2 regions of the Azospirillum sp. Marseille-Q6669 genome follow, and region 2 is predicted to be linked to the other one. Evidence: predicted binding sites of a transcription regulator. Region 2 holds the regulator's gene; the other holds the start of a gene.
What was found. Region 2 encodes PhoB, which activates phosphate uptake and scavenging genes when phosphate is short. Its sites were predicted from a motif close to TNTCATAAAACTGTCA; they were not measured.
Positions count from the first base shown of each region.

Region 1: a site for PhoB is predicted at 1,821-1,836, ahead of ACWPXE_RS09795 (RNA degradosome polyphosphate kinase). Genes of this name have one in related genera too.

Region 1 is NZ_CBCOOP010000001.1:2,206,701-2,212,596, reverse strand. Features, by position in the region: gene ACWPXE_RS09795 (RNA degradosome polyphosphate kinase) at 1-1,719, opposite strand, end outside; gene ACWPXE_RS09790 (SixA phosphatase family protein) at 1,936-2,454, shown strand; gene ACWPXE_RS09785 (CYTH and CHAD domain-containing protein) at 2,526-4,148, shown strand; gene ACWPXE_RS09780 (LysR substrate-binding domain-containing protein) at 4,297-5,211, opposite strand; gene ACWPXE_RS09775 (DMT family transporter) at 5,284-5,766, shown strand; gene ACWPXE_RS09770 (FMN-dependent NADH-azoreductase) at 5,807-5,896, shown strand, end outside.
Region 2 is NZ_CBCOOP010000005.1:183,668-189,563, reverse strand. Features, by position in the region: gene pstC (phosphate ABC transporter permease subunit PstC) at 1-1,326, shown strand, start outside; gene pstA (phosphate ABC transporter permease PstA) at 1,319-2,617, shown strand; gene pstB (phosphate ABC transporter ATP-binding protein PstB) at 2,655-3,440, shown strand; gene phoU (phosphate signaling complex protein PhoU) at 3,500-4,300, shown strand; gene phoB (phosphate regulon transcriptional regulator PhoB) at 4,332-5,036, shown strand; gene ACWPXE_RS26160 (hypothetical protein) at 5,234-5,491, opposite strand; gene ACWPXE_RS26155 (DsrE family protein) at 5,497-5,896, opposite strand, start outside.

The sequences.
Region 1 (5,896 bases), on a different contig from region 2:
GCAGCAGATGCCGCGGATCACCATGTCGATCTGCACGCCCTTCTGCGACGCCTTGTAGAGCTGGTCGATGATCTCCGAATCGACCAGCGAGTTCAGCTTCACCCAGATGTGAGCGGGCTTGCCGGCGGCGGCGTTGGCGACCTCCGCGTCGATCAGCTGGCCGAGCTTCTGGCGCAGCGTGATCGGGGCGATGGCGATCTTCTCCAGCAGCTTCGGCGTGGCGTAGCCGGTCATGTAGTTGAACATCACCGCCGCGTCGTGGCAAAGCGCCGGGTCGCAGGTGAAGAAGGACAGGTCGGTGTAGACCTTCGCCGTGATCGGGTGGTAGTTGCCCGTCCCAAAATGGACGTAGCTGCGCAGCGCCTTGTTCTCGCGCCGCACCACCAGCGACACCTTGGCGTGCGTCTTCAGATCGACGAAGCCGTAGACGACCTGGGCGCCCGCGCGCTCAAGATCGCGCGCCCAGCGGATGTTGGCCTCCTCGTCGAAGCGGGCCTTCAGCTCGACCAGAGCGGTCACCGACTTGCCGGCCTCCGCCGCCTCGATCAGCGCGGCGACGATCGGACTGTCCTTGCTGGTGCGGTAGAGCGTCTGCTTGATGGCGACCACCTGCGGGTCGCGCGCCGCCTGCCGGATGAACTGCACCACCACATCGAAGCTCTCGTACGGGTGGTGGACGACGATGTCCTTGTCGCGGATGGCCGCGAAGCAGTCGCCGCCGAAGTCGCGGATGCGCTCCGGGAAGCGGGCGTTGAAGGGGCGGAAGACCAGATCGGGCCGCTCGTCGACGATGAGCTGGCGGGTGTCCGACAGGCCGATCAGCCCGTCCAGGACGAACACGTCGTCGTTCGACACGCGCAGCTCGTGGCGTAGGAACTCGCGCAGGTCGGCCGCCATGCCGGCGTCGGTGGCCAGCCGGATGACGCTGCCGCGGCGGCGGCGCTTCAGCGCGCTTTCGAAGGTGCGGACCAGATCCTCCGCCTCCTCCTCGATCTCCATCTCGCTGTCGCGCAGGACGCGGAAGACGCCGTGGGCCTTCACCTGGAACGGCGGGAAGAGCCGGTCGATGAACAGCATCACCAGCTTCTCAAGCTGGATGAAGCGGATTTCCGACCCCGGCAGGCGGATGAAGCGGTCGAGCTGCGCCGGCAGCGGGACCAGCGCGTCGAGATGCCGCCCCTTCACCGGCTCGTGCAGTTGCAGCGCCAGCGAGAAGCCCAGGTTGGGCAGGAAGGGGAACGGGTGCGCCGGGTCCACGGCGATGGGCGTCAGGATGGGGAAGATGTCGTCGAGGAACTTGGCCTCCAGCCAGTCCTTCTCCCCCTCGGTCAGGTCCTCGGCGCCGGCCACCATGATGCCGGCCTCGCGCAGGTCCTGCTTCAGGCTGCGCCACATGGTCTGCTGCGCGTTCATCAGCTCGACGATGCGCTGGTTCACCGCGGTGAGCTGCTGGGCCGGGGTCAGGTTTTCGGCGCTGGGTGTCTTCACCCCCGCAGCCACCTGCCCCTTCAGGCCGGCGACGCGGACCATGTAGAATTCGTCGAGGTTGCTGGACGAAATCGACAGGAACCTCAGCCGCTCAAGCAGCGGATGGTTCGGGTTGGACGCCTCATCCAGGACGCGCTGGTTGAAGGCCAGCCACGACAGTTCGCGGTTGATGAAGCGCTCCGGCGCGTCCGCTTCGATGCAGGTCGCTTCCAAGTCCTGAAGTTCGGTCACAGCAGCCTCGGGCTTTTGCGTGATGGGTGGTGCCGCTACAGTCCGGTCGGGCCGAACCGCCCCGCCGCGGTCGGCGGGCCAAGCAACCTACCCCAACTACGTTACGGTTTTGGGTCAGACAGCATAATACTGCCGCCACGATAATACCGCTGCGAAAACAGTCGCACCCCCGGCGCATCCCGCCGGACCGCGATCCGGACAGGAAGGACCGCCTCGATGAAGACCCTGTATCTCATGCGCCACGGCAAGTCCGCGTGGGACAATCCCTCCCTGGACGACCATGACCGCCCGCTGGCGCCGCGGGGCAGGAAGGCGGCCCGGCTGGTCGGGCACGAGTTGAAGGACCGCGGGGCGCGCATCGGGCTGGTTCTGTGCTCCACCGCCCGGCGCGCGGCGGACACCGCGGACCGCCTGCTGGAGGTGATGGACGCCCCGGGCATCCCGGTGGAGCGCGAGCGCGGCCTCTACCTGTGCGGCGCCGGGGTCCTTCTGGAACGGCTGCGCGACGCGCCCGAGTCTGTGTCGTCGCTGATGCTGGTCGCTCACAACCCGGACCTCCACGACCTCGCCCGCGAGTTGACCGGCAGCGGCGAGGAGCGGCACCGCGCGGCGTTGGCGGAGAAGTTTCCAACCGGTGCCTGCGCCGTCATTCTGTTCGAAGCGGCCCGCTGGGCCGACCTCGACAGCGGGGCGGGACGGCTGGCCGATTTCATCCTGCCGCGGAAACTCTCTTAACGCCCTTTTGCCAAATGGGGTATTTCAACTCCGAACCGAGCAGGCCCGGAACCGAGCAGGAGTCGCCCCCCGTGTCTTCCGCGCCCCAGAACAACGCGCCCCCAGGCGCACCCGCCGCGGTGTCCGCCACGGTGTCCGCCACGCGCGAGGTGGAAATGAAGCTCCATCTCGATCCGCGCGATCTGTCCCGCGTTGCCGACCTGCCCGCGCTGAAGGAGAAGGCGGAGGGCGCGCCGGCCGTCCGCGACCTGCGCACCGTCTATTACGACACGCCGGACCGGCGCCTGTTCCTGGGGGGCGTGGCCCTGCGGGTGCGCCAGGACGGCGACCGCTTCGTGCAGACGCTGAAGACCATCAACGCCGCCACCCCCGGCGATTCGGCCGCGGTGGCCATCCGCAAGAAATGGGACTGGGCCATCCCCACGGCCGCCCCCGACATGACACCCCTCGACGCCGAGGGTGTCGCCGCCCTGGTGCCGGAGGACGCGCGGGCGGCACTGGTTCCGCAGTTCACGACGGAGTTCCGGCGCACCACCCTGCTCGTCCGCCCGGACGCCCTGACCTCCATCGAGGTGGCGGTGGACGAGGGCCAGATCACCGCCGGCAACGCCTGCGCCCGCATCAGCGAGGTCGAGCTTGAGCTGAAGTCGGGCCGCATCGGCCGCCTGTTCGACCTCGCGCTGGCGCTCCAGCGCCGCGTGCCGGTTCGCATCGGGACGGAGAGCAAGGCGGAAATCGGCGACCGCCTCGTCACCGGGCGCCTGCCCGCCCCCGTCCTGCCGGAGCCGCTGGGCCTGACCCCGGTCACCACGGTGGCCGAGGCCTACCGCCACATCGTGCGGCACGGCCTGCGCCTTCTGCTCGCCAACGAGGCCTGCGCCCTGGCCGGCGGCGATGTGGAGGGGCTGCACCAGATGCGCGTCGCGCTGCGCCGCCTGCGCACCGCCATCCGCCTGTTCCGCCCCCTGGCCGGAGTGCCGGATGCCTGCCACACCGGGAACGACATCCGCTGGTTCTCCCGCCAGCTCGGCCCGGCGCGCGACTGGGACGTGCTGCTGTCCCATGGGATCGCGCCCTTCGCGGCGACGGGGAAGGCCCCCGCCGATGGAATCGCCGCGCTGACCGCCGCGGTGCGGGAAACCCGGCGGGCGCCCGCGCTGGCGGCGGTGGAGGCGATCCAATCCCCACGTTGCACCGGGCTGATCCTGGCGCTCGGCGCCTGGCTGGAGGACGGGGCGTGGCAGTCCGGCGCCGCTCCGGAGGTCCGCGCCCAGCTCGACCGCCCGATGGCCGAGCTGTCCGGCCCCTGGTTGGCCGCCCAGCACGCCAAGGCGCTGAAGGCCGGAGCGTTGAAGGCGGGGCGCGACCTGGACGGTGCCGACGCCGCGGCGCGCGACCGGCTGCGCCGCCGCCTGCGCAAGCTGCGCCACACGGCTGAGTTCTTCCGCGGCCTCTACGCCGAAACCGCAACGGTGCCCTTCATCGCCGCGCTGGACACCCTGTTGGGCGCTTTGGACGCCGAGCACGACGCCGCGGTGGCCGGCGATCGTCTGCGCCGTCTGTCGGCGGACCGGCCCGAGCAGCGGCCCGCCGCCGACGCGACCGCCCGCTGGCTAACCAAACAAGCCGACAAGCGCCGCAAGGCGCTGCCGGGGCTGTGGAAAACCTTCCGCGACGGGCCGGTGTTCTGGTGATGGCAAGTTTCCGGGATTCTGTCTGACGGTTCCGGGATGACGGTCATGTCCGTCTGCTTGCTGGCAATCGGCAAACGGGAGGGCGCGTAAGGACAGATCGACCCGGAGCTTTGGTGCGTAGACGGCACCCATGTCGGATGGCAACCAACTACACGGCCATCGAGACGCCCGCGACCGCGTTGCGCAGCCACAGGTGCCCGGGATCGCCGCCGCGCCGTTCATGCCAAACCTGAACGAAGGGAAATGGCGGTATCGGAAATGGCGGCTCGAAGACGATGACGGCCGGGTCATGCTCATAGAGCGCAAGGGCTTTCCGGGCCACGGTCAGAACGAGATCTGTCCCTTGGATCAACCGTGGCGCATTTCCCCAATGCGGCAGCGTGACAGCGATGCGGCGCGTGTGGCCGACGGCGCGCAAGGCCGTGTCGATCTCGGTGTTTGCTTCGTCCTTCATCGCGACGAGCACGTGTGGCCGGGCAAGATAGGCTCCAATATCCAGGCGGTCATGGCTTCCCAGCCCGTCCCGATCCGCAAGGCAAGCGAAGCGCTCGACGAAAAGCTGCTCTGCTTCGATCCGTTCTGGAAGATCGGGAAACACGCCGACCGCCAGATCACAGTCCCCGTCCAACACCTGCCGAAGCATCGCTTCCCGGCTCGATTGGGTTATCACCAAGTCGATCCCCGGCGCTTCGAGGCGCAGCGTTTTCAGCAGACCGGGAAGGACGACAGCAGAGCCATAATCCGACATCGCAAGGCGAAACGTCCGTTTTTCCTTGGCTGGGTCGAAGCCTCCCGGTCCTAGAACCTCCCGCACCTGTCGCAGGGCTTCGGTCAGCACCGGAGCAATTTCAAGCGCCCTTGCGCTCAGCACGAGCTGCCCGTCGCGGCGTATCAACAGGGGGTCATCGAACAGATGCCGCAGACGCCCGAGCGCGTGGCTGACCGCTGGCTGGCTCATGTTCAATCGGGATGCCGTGCGCGACACATGCCGCTCGGTCAGCAGAGCATCGAGGACCACCAGCAGGTTGAGGTCGATGCCACGAAGGGTATTCGTGCTGTGCATGTGAAGGATATTACATCAGAATTTCCATCCACAAAGCGAATGCATCATCTGGTGATGCATGGAGGCTCAACCATGCAAACCAATTCGCTGTTTCTCATCCTGGCCGCGATCATCACTGGTGCGGTTGTTCCGTTTCAAGCCGGGGCCAACGCCGTCCTGGGACGGTCGCTCGGCCATCCGCTGTGGGGGACGGTCGTATCCCTGTGCGTCAGCTTCGCCTGCATCCTGCCCGTCATGGCTTTGGCAAGGGTGGAAGCGCCGACCCTCTCGAATCTGGTACAAGCCCCTCGCTGGATATGGATCGGCGGTGTTGTCGGCGTCGTCTATATCACCGGCGCGCTCATGCTTGCGCCGAAACTCGGCGCCGCCGGATTCATCATGGCGGCCATCGCCGGGCAAATGCTGGCGTCGATCATCATCGACCAATGGGGTCTTGTCGGCCTCCCTCGAAAGCCCGTCTCGCTGTCCCGTCTTGCCGGTCTTGGCCTGATTTTTCTCGGGCTGATCGTGATGCAGTTGCAGACGCTCGGCGTGAAGCCGCCGGCCGGTTCGTGACAGCACGCCGCTCTCGCCAGCCTTTCAAGAAAGATCACCCATGAAACTGCTTCACATCGACTCCAGCATTCTCGGTGAACAATCCGTAAGCCGCATGCTGTCCGGAGCCATCGTCAAAAGATTGAAGGAA
Region 2 (5,896 bases):
ATGGGCCGGTCGCGTGCCGTCGCCTCCGTCGGCGGCCGCATCGTCGAGCTTCATTCGGTGCCGTCCTACCACGGCTTCTACGTCGCCCTCTGGGCGGGGCTTCCGGCCCTGCTGCTCTTCGCCTTCTGGGGGGCGTCCGAAGGCTGGCTGGTCATGCAGATGGTCCTGTCCGGCCTGCCGGACCGGCTGGTCAACGGCGACGCCCAGTCGCTCGGCCTGCTGCGCGCCGACATCCTGAACCTCGCCCACGGCGTCGCCACGGGCCGCGAGCCCGATCCGGAGGTCGTCGCCGCGGCGGAGCGCTATCTGCGGCTGCACGCGCTCGGCGACTGGAGCCTGCTGGTCATCGGCTGCTGCGTCGCCATCGGCGGCCTGCTCTACGCCCGCGGCCGGATCGACCCCGACCTGCGCGCCCGCAACCGGGTGGAACGCACGGTCAACATCGCGCTGGTTATCTGCTCGCTGGTCGCCATCCTGACCACCATCGGCATCGTGCTGTCGCTTCTGTTCGAGGCGATCCGCTTCTTCGCGGTGGTCAATCCCCTGGAGTTCCTGTTCGGCACGCACTGGAGCCCGCAGATGGCCATGCGCGCCGACCAGGTGGGCTCCAGCGGCTCCTTCGGCGCGATCCCGCTGTTCGCCGGTACGCTGCTGATCACCGGCATCGCCATGGCGGTGGCGGTTCCGGTCGGGCTGATGGCGGCCATCTTCATGTCGGAATACGCCAGCCCGGGCCTGCGCACCTGGCTGAAGCCGATCCTGGAGGTGCTGGCCGGCATCCCGACCGTGGTCTACGGCTTCTTTGCCGCCCTGACCATGGCGCCCTTCGTCCGCGACGTGGGCAACAGCCTGGGGCTGAGCGTCAGCTCGGAATCGGCGCTGGCCGCCGGCTTCGTGATGGGCGTGATGATCATCCCCTTCGTCAGCTCGCTGTCGGACGACGTCATCAACGCGGTGCCGCAGAGCTTGCGCGACGGCTCCTACGGGCTGGGCGCCACCAAGTCGGAGACGATCCGGCTGGTCGTGCTGCCCGCCGCCCTGCCGGGCATCGTCGCCGCCGTCATGCTGGCGGTCAGCCGCGCCATCGGCGAGACGATGATCGTCACCATGGCCGCCGGCCTCACCGCCAACCTGACCGCCAACCCGCTGGACGCCGTGACCACGGTGACGACGCAGATCGCCACGCTGCTGGTCGGCGACCAGGAGTTCGACAGCCCCAAGACGCTGTCGGCCTTCGGGCTGGGCCTCGTCCTGTTCGTCGTGACCCTCACCCTCAACATGGTCGCCCTCCGGGTGGTCCAGAAGTATCGAGAGAAATATGACTGACCTCGTGGAACAGGATACGCGGGCCATGTCGGTCGCCGTCACCAAGTCGCGCTACCAGAGCGAGGAGTTCTCCGCCCGCCTGCGCCGCCGCTACGCCGCGGAGCGCCGGTTCCGGATCGCCGGGATGCTCGCCGTCGGGATCGCGTCTCTGATGCTGGTGGTTCTGCTCGGCTCCATCGTCAGCAAGGGCTACACCGCCTTCTGGCAGGCGCAGATCCGGCTTGAGGTGACCCTGGACAAGCAGCAGGTCGAGGAGCGGAACTACACCGCCATCGTCCGGCAGGCGCTCTACGCCCAGGTCCCCGCGGCCACCGACCGCGCCACCCGCCGCTCGCTGAACGACCTGCTGTCCTCCGGCGCGCCGTACGAGCTGGAGGCGATGGTCAACGCCAACCCCTCCATCGTCGGCACCACGCAGACGGTCTGGGTCCGCGCCGACGACGAGATCGACCAGTTCATGAAGGGCTTCATCCGGCGCGACGTGCCGGAGAGCGAGCGCCGGCTGAACGACGTCAAGATCGGGGCCATCGACGCGCTGGTCGCCAACGGGTCGATCCGCAGCACCTTCAACACCACCCTGTTCACCGCCGGCGACAGCCGCGAACCGGAACAGGCGGGCATCCTGGGGGCCGTCGTCGGCTCCGCCCTGACGCTGGTGGTGACCATGCTGCTGTCGGTGCCGATCGGCATCGCCGCCGCGGTCTATCTGGAGGAGTTCGCGCCGAAGAACCGCTGGACCGACCTGATCGAGGTGAACATCAACAACCTCGCCGCGGTGCCCTCGATCATCTTCGGCCTGCTCGGTCTGGCGGTGTTCCTCGGCTTCTTCGGGCTGCCGCGCTCCGCCCCGCTGGTCGGCGGCCTGGTGATGGCGCTGATGACCCTGCCGGTCATCATCATCGCCTCGCGCGTCGCGCTGAAGGCGGTGCCGCCGTCGATCCGCGAGGCGGCGCTGGGCGTCGGCGCCTCGCCGCTGCAGACGGTGACGCACCATGTCCTGCCGCTGGCCCTGCCGGGCATCCTGACCGGCACCATCATCGGCATGGCCCGCGCGCTGGGCGAGACGGCGCCGCTGCTGATGATCGGCATGGTGGCCTTCATCGTGGACATCCCCGGCGGCCTGACCGACAGCGCCACGGCCATCCCGGTGCAGATCTACATGTGGGCGGACAGCCCCGAGCGGGCCTTCACGGAGCGCACCTCCGCGGCGATCCTGATCCTGCTCGCCTTCCTCATCCTGATGAACGGCTTGGCCGTCTTCCTGCGCAAGAAATTCGAGAGGCGTTGGTAACCCCATGAGCGTCCAGACCCACATCCCGGCCACGGCCATGGCTTCGCGTCCCGCCGCCGGCATCCACGGCACCAAGATGGTCGCCCGCGACGTCAAGGTGTTCTACGGGGCCAAACAGGCGCTCAAGGGCATCAACCTGGAGATCCAGGAAAACCGCGTGATGGCGCTGATCGGCCCGTCCGGCTGCGGCAAGTCGACGTTCCTGCGCTGCCTGAACCGCATGAACGACACCATCGAGAACTGCCGCGTCGAGGGGCTGATCGCGCTCGACGGCGAGGACGTCTACGGCAAGTCGATCGACGCCGTGCAGCTCCGCGCCCGCGTCGGCATGGTCTTCCAGAAGCCGAACCCGTTCCCGAAGTCGATCTACGACAACATCGCCTACGGCCCGCGCATCCACGGCATCGCCAGCCACCGCGACGAGATGGACGAGATCGTCCAGACCTCGCTGAAGCGCGCCGGGCTGTGGAACGAGGTGAAGGACCGCCTGCGCGAGCCGGGCACCGGCCTGTCCGGCGGCCAGCAGCAGCGCCTGTGCATCGCCCGCGCCATCGCCGTCAGCCCCGAGGTGATCCTGATGGACGAGCCCTGCTCGGCGCTCGACCCCATCGCGACGGCCCACATCGAGGAGTTGATCGACGAGCTGCGCGAGAACTACACGATCGTCATCGTCACCCACAACATGCAGCAGGCGGCCCGCGTCTCCCAGAAGACCGCCTTCTTCCATCTGGGCGACATGGTGGAGTGCGACGACACCGAGGAAATCTTCACCAACCCGCGGGACGAGCGCACCCAGGGCTACATCACCGGCCGCTACGGCTGATCCCCGGCCTCTGATCCCCAACAGCGCCGCCACTCCTCCCTCAGCGAAGGACGTGAAGCATGAGCAACGAACACATCGTGCGTTCCTTCGCGCACGAACTTGAGCGCCTGTCCAACCTGATCACCCAGATGGGCGGCGTCGCCGAAGCGCAGGTGGACGCCGCCGTGAAGGCGGTGGCCCGCCGCGACGTCGCGCTGGCCGCCCAGGTCATGCAGGCCGACCAGCGCATCGACGCCTACGAGCGCGATATCGACGCCGAGGCCGTGCGGCTGCTCGCCCTGCGCCAGCCGCTGGCCCAGGACCTGCGCGAGATCGTGTCGGCGCTGAAGATCGCGTCGGATCTGGAGCGGATCGGCGACTACGCCTCCAACATCGCCAAGCGCTCGCTGGCGCTGGCCCAGGTGCCGGTGGTGCGCCCGGCGGCGGCCATCCCGCGCATGGGGCGGCTGGTCGAGTCGATCATGAAGGACGTGCTGGACGCCTACATCGAGCGCGACGTCCAGCGCGCCATCGCCGCCTGGGAGCGCGACGAGGAGCTGGACGACCTCTACACCAGCCTGTTCCGCGAGGTCCTGACCTACATGATGGAGGACCCGCGCAACATCACGCCCTGCACGCACCTGCTGTTCATGGCGAAGAACCTGGAGCGGATCGGCGACCACGCCACCAACATCGCCGAGACCATCCATTATCTGGTGGTCGGGACGACGCTGCGCGCGGCGCGCCCGAAGAACGACGGCAGCAGCTTCGCCGTGGTCGAGCCGGGTGGTTCGGTCATGGATGCGGCCACGGAGGCGGTGGAACGGGGATTGCCGCGGGACGGCGGCCCGGATAACGATGGAGCGGGACATGCCGCGTGACGGCGAGACGCGCAGTGGGAGCGGGACAAGCATGAATTCGGCGCTGAAGCCGCTCGTTCTCATCGTCGAGGACGAAGCCGACATCGTGACGCTGCTGAAGTACAATCTGGAGAAGGAAGGCTTCCGCGTGAACGCCGCCACCGACGGCGAGGAAGCTCTTCTGCTGGCCGGGGAGCAGACGCCGAACATCGTCCTGCTCGACTGGATGCTGCCGCTGATGTCGGGGCTGGAGGTTTGCCGCCAGATGCGCCGCAACAGCAAGATGCGCGATATCCCGATCATCATGCTGACCGCCCGTGGCGAGGAGGCGGACCGCGTGCGCGGCCTGAACTCCGGCGCCGACGACTACATCACAAAGCCCTTCTCCCCGACCGAACTGGTCGCCCGCATGCGCGCCGTTCTGCGCCGCTCGGCCCCCGGCATGACGGACGAGACGCTGCAGTTCGCCGACGTGACCATGGATCTGGCCGCCCACCGAGTGCGCCGGAACGGTCGCGACGTGCATCTGGGGCCGACCGAGTTCCGCCTGCTGCGCCATTTCATGCAGCATCCCGGCCGCGTCTTCTCGCGCGAGCAGCTTCTCGACGTGGTGTGGGGCCACGACGTCTATGTCGAGCCGCGCACCGTCGACGTTCACATCCGCCGCCTGCGCAAGGCGATGAACGAGGAGACGGAGATGGACCTGATCCGCACCGTCCGCTCGGCGGGCTACGCGCTGGACAGCAAGTCCGTGTGAGCGGCAGGAGTTTTGGGGGGCAATAGGGTTTTCACGGATTTGGACACGGATTTCACGGATTTTTATACTCGTGCGCAGCTCGTGTCGGATCGATCAGCTTGCACGAAGCAAGTCCAAGAAAAATCCGTGTCATCCGTGCTTAAATCCCTGCAATCCGTGTGAATTTTGTTGTTCGCCGAGAATCCGAAGAGCTGCCCTCACCCCTCCAGCAGCCCCACCGCCTCCCGCAAAATCGCTACCTTCGGGCCGAAGCGCTTTGCCGGGTCGCTGTCCTCGATGAAGCCGATCATCATGCGCAGGGCGTGCGCCACCCGCGGTGCGAGATCGGGATGCGCCGTCACATGCTGCGCCAGATGGACCAGCGCGTCCCGGTAGGGGCGGCCCTCGAAGCCCTCCGCGGCGATCGCCTCGAAGCGGTTCGCCTGTTCGATCACCAGGCTGTGGTCGTCGGTCATCGCGCTCACACGAACAGGATCGCGCCGGTCTTCGGCGCGTCGTTCAGGAAGGTGACGACGCCGCCGGTCATCACCGGCACGTCGAGGCGCAACTGCACACCGGCAGGCAGGCCGAGCGCGCGCAGCCCCATTTCGCAGGCCATGACCGTGACCTTCAGCATCACGCAGGCCTCCAGCAACTCCTCGAAGCCGGCCAGTCCGTTGGCGGTGAAGGCGGCGTCGCGCTCCGCCGGGCGGCTGCCGTCGTCGGCGGGGTCCAGCCGGTGCCAGCCCGGCGCGCCGTCCGCACCCTCGGCCAGCAGCGTGTTCAGGGCGCGGCCGGTGAAGAACAGCGTGACCTTGCGGTTGGTCGCCGCCGCCGCGCTGGCCATCACCAGGGCGTAGTGAACCCGGTCGAAGCCGCCC